DNA from 2 places in the Candidatus Agathobaculum pullicola genome. Region 1 is predicted to be linked to the other one. Evidence: predicted binding sites of a transcription regulator. Region 1 holds the regulator's gene; the other holds the start of a gene.
The links. The regulator HrcA, encoded in region 1, represses chaperone genes, less so after heat shock. The targets are predictions, from matches to a motif close to TGTTAGCACTCNNNNNNNNNGAGTGCTAACA.
Positions count from the first base shown of each region.

Region 2: the regulator HrcA is predicted to act here: its motif matches at 2,358-2,388, upstream of ACTQ3V_RS12400 (co-chaperone GroES).

Region 1 is NZ_JBQKJP010000035.1:24,667-31,831, forward strand. Features, by position in the region: gene dnaJ (molecular chaperone DnaJ) at 1-867, opposite strand, end outside; gene dnaK (molecular chaperone DnaK) at 944-2,794, opposite strand; gene grpE (nucleotide exchange factor GrpE) at 2,839-3,387, opposite strand; gene hrcA (heat-inducible transcriptional repressor HrcA) at 3,417-4,463, opposite strand; gene ACTQ3V_RS11580 (hypothetical protein) at 4,995-5,168, opposite strand; gene ACTQ3V_RS11585 (glucosaminidase domain-containing protein) at 5,198-7,144, opposite strand.
Region 2 is NZ_JBQKJP010000041.1:12,573-15,994, forward strand. Features, by position in the region: partial or broken gene ACTQ3V_RS12390 (IS256 family transposase) at 1-98, shown strand, start outside; gene groL (chaperonin GroEL) at 378-2,003, opposite strand; gene ACTQ3V_RS12400 (co-chaperone GroES) at 2,032-2,316, opposite strand; gene ACTQ3V_RS12405 (THUMP domain-containing class I SAM-dependent RNA methyltransferase) at 2,492-3,422, opposite strand, start outside.

The sequences.
Region 1 (7,165 bases):
GCCCAGCGCCGCCTGTGTAAACGAAATCGGGATATCGACATAGACATCCTGTCCCTCGCGCGTAAAGATTGGATGCGGGCGGATGGAGATGGTCACAAACAGATCGCCTGCCGGACCGCCGTTGACGCCTGCATTGCCTTGACCGCGCTGCTGGATGGATTGCCCTTCATCGATACCAGCCGGAATATTGACTTTGAATTTGCGTGTCTTACGCACACGGCCTGCGCCGCCGCATTTGCTGCACGGCTTTTTGATAATTTTACCGGTACCGCGGCAGTTCGGGCAGGCGCCTTGCGTTTGGAACATGCCCAGCGGTGTGCGCTGCGTTTGCGTTACCGTGCCAGTACCACGGCAGTTCGGACAAGTTTCTGCACTGGTGCCCTTCGCTGCGCCGGTACCACCACACTCATCGCAAGACTCGATACGGTTGACCGATATCTCCTTCTCGCAGCCAAATGCCGCTTCCTCGAACGAAAGTATGATGTTCTGTCGAATGGATTCGCCGCGTTGGGGGGCGTTGCGGCGCTGGGAGCGTCCGCCGCCAAAGCCGCCGCCAAAGAACGAACCGAACAGGTCGCCAAGGTCACCCATATCAAAGCCGCCGAAGCCGCCCGCGCCTGCGCCGCCGCCATAGCTCGGGTCGACGCCTGCAAAGCCGAATTGGTCATATTTTGCGCGTTTATCCGCATCGGACAGTACTTCATAGGCTTCGTTGACTTCCTTAAATTTGTCGGCAGCCTCCGGATTGTCTTTGTTCAGGTCGGGGTGATACTTGCGGGCAAGCCGGCGATAGGCCTTTTTCAGCTCATCCTCGCTTGCGCCTTTCTGTACGCCAAGCACCTCATAATAGTCTCTTTTATCAGCCATTGTGATCCCTCAAATAACAGAAAATAGCATGCCGCAGGGCGGAACGGAAACCGTTCCGCCCCACGCGGCATGGAAATTACTTATTCTGATCGTCGTCCTTGACTTCGGTAAAGTCTGCGTCGACAAAGTCGCCTTGCGCGCCGCTCGATGCGCCTGCACCCGGCTGGCCGCCCATGTTGGCGTCGCCCTGCGGAGCCTGCTGCTGATAGATTTTGCCGGCCAAATCGCTAAACTTCTTGGAGAGATTATCGGTGGCCATCTTGATCATGTCAGTATCCGTGCCCTTGAGCGCTTCCTTGACCTTGTCAATCTCTGCCTGTACGCCGCTCTTCTCATCCGCGGAGAGCTTGTCGCCCAGATCGGTCAGCGCCTTCTCAGACTGGAACACCAGCTGTTCCGCGTTGTTGCGGATTTCAACGGCTTCCTTGTTCTTCTTATCCTGCTCGGCATACTGTTCTGCTTCGTGCATCGCCTTGTCGATCTCCTCCTTCGAGAGGTTGGTCGATGCAGTAATGGTGATCTTCTGCTCCTTGCCGGTACCCAGATCCTTTGCCGATACGTTTACGATGCCGTTGGCGTCGATATCAAAGGTAACCTCGATCTGCGGTATGCCGCGCGGTGCCGGAGCGATGCCGTCGAGGGTGAAGCGGCCAAGCGTCTTGTTGCCGGCTGCCATTTCACGCTCGCCCTGCAGGACGTGAATCTCAACAGACGGCTGATTGTCGGCCGCGGTCGAGAAAATCTGGCTCTTCTTGGTCGGGATGGTAGTGTTGCGGTCAATCAGCTTGGTGCATACGCCACCGAGGGTCTCGATGCCGAGAGACAGCGGGGTGACGTCAAGCAGCAGTACGTCCTTAACCTCGCCGCCGAGCACACCGCCCTGAATGGACGCACCGATGGCAACACATTCATCCGGGTTGATGCCCTTGAAGCCTTCCTTGCCGGTGATGCCCTTTACGGCTTCCTGCACGGCCGGAATACGGGTCGAGCCGCCGACCAGCAGAACCTTGGACAGGTCGGAAGCGGACAGGCCGGCATCGCTCATTGCCTGGCGAACCGGACCCATGGTGCGCTCGACCAGATCAGCGGTCAGCTCGTTAAACTTTGCACGGGTCAGCGTCAGCTCGAGGTGCTTCGGGCCGGTCGCGTCCGCGGTGATATACGGCTGGTTAATCGAGGTCTGGGACATGCCGGACAGCTCGATCTTTGCCTTTTCGGCAGCTTCCTTCAGACGCTGCATCGCCATCTTGTCGCTCGACAGGTCGATGCCGTTGGATTTCTTGAACTCTGCCACCATCCAGTCGATGATGCGCTGGTCGAAGTCGTCGCCGCCGAGGTGGGTATCGCCTGCGGTGGACAGAACTTCCAGAACGCCTTCGCCAATGTCGAGGATGGAAACGTCGAACGTACCGCCGCCGAGGTCATAAACCATGATCTTCTGCTCGGATTCCTTATCTACACCGTACGCCAGTGCAGCTGCGGTCGGCTCGTTGATGATACGCAGTACTTCCAGACCTGCAATCTTGCCGGCATCCTTGGTCGCCTGACGCTGAGAGTCAGAGAAGTAAGCGGGAACCGTGATAACCGCCTGCGTTACCGGCTGGCCGAGGTAGGCTTCTGCGTCCGCTTTCAGCTTCTGCAGAATCATTGCGGAAATCTCCTGCGGGGAATAGGGCTTGCCGTCGATGTTGACGCGATAATCCGAGCCCATATGACGCTTGATGGAAATGATGGTGCGGTCAGCATTGGTAACAGCCTGACGCTTTGCGACCTGACCGACCATACGCTCGCCATCCTTGGAGAACGCAACAACAGACGGCGTGGTGCGCGCGCCTTCCGCATTAGGGATAACAACGGCTTCGCCGCCCTCCATAACGGATACGCAGGAATTGGTTGTACCTAAGTCGATACCGATGATTTTGCCCATAATTGATAGCACTCCTTTATGATAACTGTTTGCTTTACAAGATTTTAGTTGGCCACCTTAACCATCGCATGGCGGATGACCTTGTCGCCGATTTGGAAACCCTGCTGGAACACTTCGGCAATCTGATTTTCACCGAGCGATTCGTCCTCAACGTGCATAACAGCATTGTGGAAATTCGGGTCGAAGCCGGTGCCCGCGGACGCTTCGATAATCGTGACGTTCAGGCCCTTGAGGCTTTCGACCAACTGGGTCATGGTCATTTCCACGCCCTTTTTGTATTCCGCGTCTGCGGTTTCCGCCTTGAGCGCACGCTCAAGATTGTCGTAGGTCGGCAGCAACGCCTTGACTGCATGGCTGACCGCGTCGTTGTACGACTGCTCGCGTTCACGCTGGCTGCGCTTACGGAAGTTGTCATACTCCGCTGCCATGCGCAAGTAGCGGTCGTTGAGTTCGTCGAACTTGGCTTTCCAGTCTTCAGCAGGCTGTGCGGCCGGTTCTTCGCTTACGTTTGATTCAGCGGCGGTTTCCGCTGCCTGTTCCGCAGCCGCCGTCTGTTCGACTTCGGCAGCTTCGGGCTGTTTCTTTTTGCTCATGTGATTTAATGCCTCCATTTGCAGGGGAATCAGGAATTCCCGTCTTTTTCATCCAAAAAGGTTTCCGCGATCAGCTTATTGAGCCCCTTGGCAAAACGGCTGAGCTGTGCGGACAACTTGGCGTAATCCATGCGGGTCGGTCCGACAATACCAATGGCACCTTGTCCGATGTGACCGATATCATATTTTGCGTAGATTGCAGAGGTTTCACGCAGGGGATTTGCCCCGTTTTCCGGCCCGATAAAAAACTGGATACCGTCTATTTTACGCGTGGCCGGCAGCAGGTGCTTTCGGTCGTCCTCCATGTAATCGAGCAGCGCCTGTGCCTTGTGCAGATCGCGATACTCGGGGAAACGCAGCAGCTTGTTGGTGCCCTCCAGAAAAACCTTTTGGTTGCCCAACTCTTCAATTAGTTCTGCGATATATTCGGCAACCGGCGCAAGCAGCGCGGAAAGACCAGCGGCACGGCGCACGATGTCGAAGCGCTCCGCTGTGATATGGCTGAGCGGCAAGCCGGTTAGCGTTTGGTTAAGAACATAGGTAAGCAGCTCGGCCTCCTCTTTGGAAACATCAGCCATGGTGCGCACCATTTTGTTCTTGACCGTGCCGGAGTCGGTGACCACCACGATGACAAAATTCATTTTATCCACCGGGATGATCTCAAACTGCCGGATAGAAATTTGAGTCAGCGCAGGGGTAATGGCGACAGAAGCGTAATTGGTCAGGCTGGAGATCAGCTTGCCGGCCTCTTGGATCAGGCGATCAAGCTCACGCACCTTGGTTTGCATCATGGTTTGCAGCGGCGTATCATCCTCACCCGTGTCTGTCGGCTGCTCCATCAACTCATCTACATACAGACGATAGCCTTGCGGTGAAGGAATACGGCCGGCAGAGGTATGCGGCTTTTCTAGATAACCCATTTCCTCCAATTCGCTCATTTCGTTGCGAATGGTGGCGGAAGAAAAGGGAAGAGAATGTCCTTCTGTCAATGCCTTGGAGCCGACCGGCTCGGCAGTGCGGATATAGTCACCGATAATCGCCTTTAGGATTTGTTTTTTTCGCTCGGACAATTCCACCGAACCTGACTCCTTTCTGTTAGGGTTTAGCACTCATCCATCCTGAGTGCTAAACTTAATTTACCACCCTATGGCTGCAAAGTCAAGTGCCGTTTATGAATATTTTGTTAAATGATATGTCTGTGTTTGTCACACGACTGGAAAGAGTGCTAAAGGCGTAAGAACGGCAAAAGAGATTCGTGTCGCTCACTTTCCTTTCGCGGCCTGAAATGATATCATACTATATGGATAAATATAGAAATCAGTTGCACGAGGAAGATGGATATGCCTAAAAAGCAAGGGGATATATTAATATGTATGAAAGGGTAAAAAACAGGTATGTTTCACCTATTCGCTTGGGCAGAAGCAGCCCTTGCAGAATGATTACAGGCGTGCAATACAGCGTAGCATAAATTCTTGTGCTTGCCATGCTCAAATTTTAGAAAAAGAGCATCCAAAACAGCTGCTTGTTTCGGATGCTCTCATTCTTGTTGCTTTGCCAACATACCAATGTCATTAACTTAGTGACATTGAGTCTAAGGCTGAGCTTTTTCAATCTTTTTGCGACATCAGTTTCTCGGCATAACCCTGCAGCTCTGCCTGTGAGTGAACGCAGTCGCCGCGTTCAATAATCATGCGGCGCACATGTGTGGGCAGTTGGGAGAAGTAGGCGTGTGCGGAACGATTGATTGCCAATAGTTCGGTCAGGTTATGATACCGGTTCATGTAAATTCACCTCTATTTCAGTATGCACTTTAGCACGCGAGAATATTCTCCAAAATATTAAGGATTTTTACGCCGTAATCCGCACCGGCTGCCCAGCCGTATCCCTGCGGGTTTTCCTGTATACCGAGATACTGTACTGTAGGAGCAGCGCCGCGCGTGACGAGTGAAAAACGCGGGTCGATAACCGGGTTGTTTAAGGGAGATTTGTTGGCATATGCCTTCAAATGCTGCACTTGTGCGCGGATGCCAAGCTGAGGCGTATCAAACGACGCGCCGAGCATGCCGTTGTCCAACACACCAAGCCCGCAAAAGTTATTCTGCTCCAGCTTGACGGCACTGTCTTTGAAAGTAAAGTTGCCTGTTTCCAGGCAGGACTGTGCAAATGCGATGTCACCGCGGATGCCCTCGGCTTGTCCTTCGGATAGGTAATAAGGAATCATATTAATGACAGACTGCGGTACATTGGGGTTGACCTTTTTAATATAGGTCTGCATTTGCTGCGCGGTAGCCTGCGCGGTTCCTGCAATATTGGTATAAGTAAAATATTTATCGACCGTTGCGGTGCGAACATTATAATAGGAAGCGCCGGGACGCATGACCTGTGTCAAGAGCAAAGTGGAACCGGGGTTGAGGTCGACGAGACGATACTCGTCCAGTGAACGGAGTGCATTGCCTTTTGTGAAATCAAAAACCGCCCACTGTCCGTTGACATAAACAACGCTCCACGCGGTGGACCAGCTGCGGGCCAGAAACGCCGGGATACCGGCTTCTGCGAACATCCAGTCAGCCGCGGACGCCAGCGAACGAGCGCTAACGCTGTCGGTTTTGCGATATGCTTTGACCCAAGAAGCGCTGCCGCCGGTGCGGAATTCCCGCTGCAGCAACTGATAAATATAGGTAACGCGCTCATCGTCCGTAGTCAGTGAGGACAGCTTGGCCATATCCGCGGAAAAAAACTGCTTGGCTGCGATATGATCGGATGCTGTCGCGCCATTGATGAGCGTATATGTATCGGTCAGGGAAAAACGGTTGCGTGCGTCGCGTGCGTATCCATTGGAAACCGTAACACCGCTTAAGGATGATGGCTTTGCACCGAGATAAGTGGTCGCCATCGCATGAAAATCGGTTTGGAGCGTGTTTTTGTCGGGGTTATCAAATAGATTGGAGTCCGCAAGCGCGGTAAGGCTACCGGAGTATTGCGGCGTTGCAGCAACGCTGGTGTTGGTCAAGGCTGCGGTGAGCCTGTCCGCCCAGTAAAGATTGCTGCGATAGAGCGTGTTGCCGGACGAAGCATATAGGGGCGCGGCTTTGACAGCGCGAAGCTGACTGATTAGATCGCGCCAGTTGGCATTGGGTTCTCCGGTTACGACAGAAGCATATCGCGTTGCGGTATCGGAAAATGCGGAGGAGGGTAAAGGACATAGGTTATTGGCCAAATCGTTCATTGCCGCTGACCATGTGGTTTCTGCCGCGTAGGGGTAAGCGGCATAGGCGGTGATGCGTCGATTGTCATAGTTATAAGCAACGCCGAAATCGACGAGTTTTCCCAGTTCACGCAAACCAATATAGTTGTTGCCTTTAATATTATATACAGTAGGCGAGATGAGAGCGTCGTTTAAGTAGAGCGTTTGACGCGTGACCACCGCAGAAGCTGGTGCGGTTGCGGTGTTCTGAACGGCGCTGCTTTCTCCGGGTGCGAGAACATAAGCATCATCAGGATTGATGAAAACGGCGTTTGTGGAGCTATCGTATGTGACACCGAAGTTTAACAAGCGCCCCAAATCACGAAGTTTGAAATATGTATTTCCGCCGATATTGTATATGGTAGGGTCGGCGAAACGACCTGCCGCATCGGATAGCGTTGTACTGACATAAAAGGTTTGGCCACCGGTAGAGGCAGGTAGTGCATTAACCGCAGATGCCGAACAAGTCAGAGCGGCAAGGCTGAATGCGGTAAAAAACAGGCGTTTTAGCATAGAATCCTCCATAACGGGAAA
Region 2 (3,422 bases), on a different contig from region 1:
GACTGCGCCATGTGACCGGCACCCAGTGGGGCAACAAGAAGTACATGAATATGAAGCATCTGGAGGCTGCTACTGAGGATGCCTCCATTGCTGGCTGACATCATTCATGCCAGGGACTGCAAACCAATTTGCGCAAAACTCTTGACACTACCTGTTTCTCATGGATTTACAGCATCATATTCATTTCAAGGGACAATTCCACATTTCAATATCCATTTCCCAATTGTTTCGCATAAAAAATATGGTTTTCTAAGTTTTGCGCAAGTGTTCTAATCTTCCTAACTTATCAATAAAAGATATCATTAACACCATTCATAGATATCGAAAAGCGACACCCACAATTGTGAGTGCCGCTTTTTAAGCATTTCTGGGTAGTATTAGTACATGCCGCCCATATCCGGAGCTGCCGGAGCAGGTGCCACAGGCTCCTTCTTATCGGCAACCAAGCTCTCAGTGGTCAGAACCATGGACGCTACCGAAGCCGCGTTCTGTAGCGCAGAGCGGTTCACCTTAGTCGGATCAACAATACCGTTGGAAATCATATCACCATATGTCTCGGTAGCTGCATCAAAACCATAGCCAACCTTGCCGCAATTTTTGATCTTATCAACAACAATCGCGCCTTCAATGCCAGCGTTAAACGCAATCTGCGCCATCGGTGCCTCCAGACCACGTGCAACAATTTGCATACCAGTCTTCTCGTCGCCTTCTGCAGCCTCAGCCAGCACTTCAACCGCTGCAATTGCATTGACGTATGCAACACCGCCGCCAGCAACAATACCTTCTTCCACCGCTGCGCGCGTTGCATTCAGCGCATCCTCAATGCGCAGCTTCTTTTCCTTCATTTCGGTCTCGGTAGCTGCACCAACCTTGATAACTGCAACACCGCCAGCCAGCTTAGCCAAACGCTCCTGCAGCTTCTCTCGGTCGAAATCAGAAGTTGTACGCTCGATTGCGCCACGGATTTCCGTTACGCGATTTGCAATAGCCTGCTTGTCGCCAGCACCATCCACAATTGTAGTGTTTTCTTTGGTTACCTTAATCTGACGAGCAGAACCAAGCATATCCATGGTTGCATCCTTCAGTTCGATGCCGACCTCCTCGGAAATTACGGTACCGCCAGTCAGGATAGCGATATCGCGCAGCATATCCTTACGACGATCGCCAAAGCCCGGTGCCTTAACTGCAACACAAGTGAAAGTGCCGCGCAGACGGTTGACAATCAGGGTGGACAGAGCCTCGCCCTCAATATCCTCAGCAATAATGAGCAGTTTCTTGCCAGACTTGACAACCTGCTCCAGGATCGGCAGCAATTCCTGAATGTTGGAGAGCTTCTTATCGGTGATCAGCACCAGTGCGTCATCCAGATTTGCTTCCATCTTCTCGGTATCGGTGCACATATAGGGAGTAACATAGCCACGGTCAAACTGCATACCTTCGACAACTTCCGAATAGGTTTCTGCAGTTTTGGATTCCTCAACCGTAATCACACCGTCAGTGGATACCTTCTCCATTGCCTCTGCAATCAGCTTGCCAATCTCATCATCACCGGAAGAAATCGCACCAACACGGGCGATGTCATTGGTGCCGTCCACGGTCTTGGAATTCTTAGCAATGGCTTCCACTGCCGCATTGACAGCCTTGGAGATACCGCGGCGCATCACCATCGGGTTTGCACCTGCCGCTACATTCTTCAAGCCCTCGCGAACAAACGCCTGCGCCAAAACGGTTGCCGTTGTGGTGCCATCACCGGCCACATCGTTGGTCTTGGTTGCAACTTCCTTGACCAGCTGTGCACCCATATTCTCATACGGGTCATCCAACTCGATTTCCTTCGCAATGGTCACACCGTCATTTGTAATCAGCGGCGCGCCATACTTCTTATCCAGTACGACATTACGGCCCTTCGGACCAATCGTAACCTTTACCGTATCAGCGAGCTGATCGATGCCACGCTGCAGTGCCTTGCGCGCATCCTCGCCATAAATAAGCTGCTTTGCCATGATATATTACCTCCTGAAATACTGCTTCTTACTCAACAATTGCAAGAATATCACTCTGGCGAACAATAATATACTTCTCGCCGTCCAGCTTGACCTCAGTGCCGGTGTACTTGCCGGTGATGACCTTCTGTCCCTTCTGGACTTCCATCTTGATTTCCTTGCCATCTACCACGCCACCCGGGCCAACCTCAATAATCTCAGCAACCTGCGGTTTTTCCTGCGCAGACGCAGTAAGAATGATACCGCTGGCAGTGGTTTCCTCTGCCTCTACCATCTTGATCACAACACGATCGCAAAGGGGTTTGAGTTTCATAACGGATGCCTCCTATGATAAATAATATTAACAAAGCCACAGTTTAGCACTCATGCAACCGGAGTGCTAACTTGAGTATTATATTACATCAACTTTTTCTAATTGGCAAGAGGTTTTTTGGAAAATACGTCAAAAAATTTATGAATTTTTTATGAATTAATCAGACATATCTTTTTCAGTTAGCAACTTGATACTTCGAGTGCTTAAAGTATATGTGAAGTTCGCATTTAAGCATGCCATTATAGAGTTTTCGCCGTTTATCCGCCTTTTTCCCAAAACAGCGTTCAAATAACGGATCTGAACTGAGAATATACTGCTTCATTGGCGATTTTTCAACTGCACGACCAAACTTTTGATACAGCGCCTCCGCTTGCTTCAGATCAAGCAGCCGCTCTCCATACGGCGGATTCGCAATTAGCACTCCATTGCGCATATAATTCCGTGTAACAGCATCTGCTTGTTCAAAAAATACCGTATTAGCCACGCCCGCTTTGCGTGCATTCTCAATCGACAACTGTACGCAGGAATAATCAATATCGCTGCCGACTATATCGAAATGTGCGCTGCTATCAGCCATGCCGATGGCATCTTCCCGGGCTTGACGCCAGACAGACGCATCAAAACAGGTCCATTTTTCCGCATCAAATGCACGCATCAGGCCTGGCGCACGCCGCTGTGCAATCATTGCAGCCTCAATTGCAATCGTGCCTGACCCACAGAACGGATCGAGAAATGGTTCTCTCCCCCGCCAGCGAGCTATTTTCACCAGTGCCGCTGCCAGTGTTTCCCGCAGCGGCGCCGCGTTGCTGTTGGCACGATAGCCGCGCTTATGGAGGCCGACCCCCGAGGTGTCAAGATATATCTCGGCAGTATCTCGCATGATCGCAAACTGAATTTGATATTTTACGCCGCTTTCCTCGAACCAACTTTGATGATAGTATTCCCCCAGTCGGGATACCACTGCTTTTTTTATAATCTTCTGGCAGTCCGGTACCGAGTGCAGCGCAGAATTCAAGCTATGTCCTTTCACTGGGAACGCAGCGTCTTTTGGAATAAACTGCTCCCATGGCAGTGCACGCACTCCCTCAAACAATTGGTCGAATGTT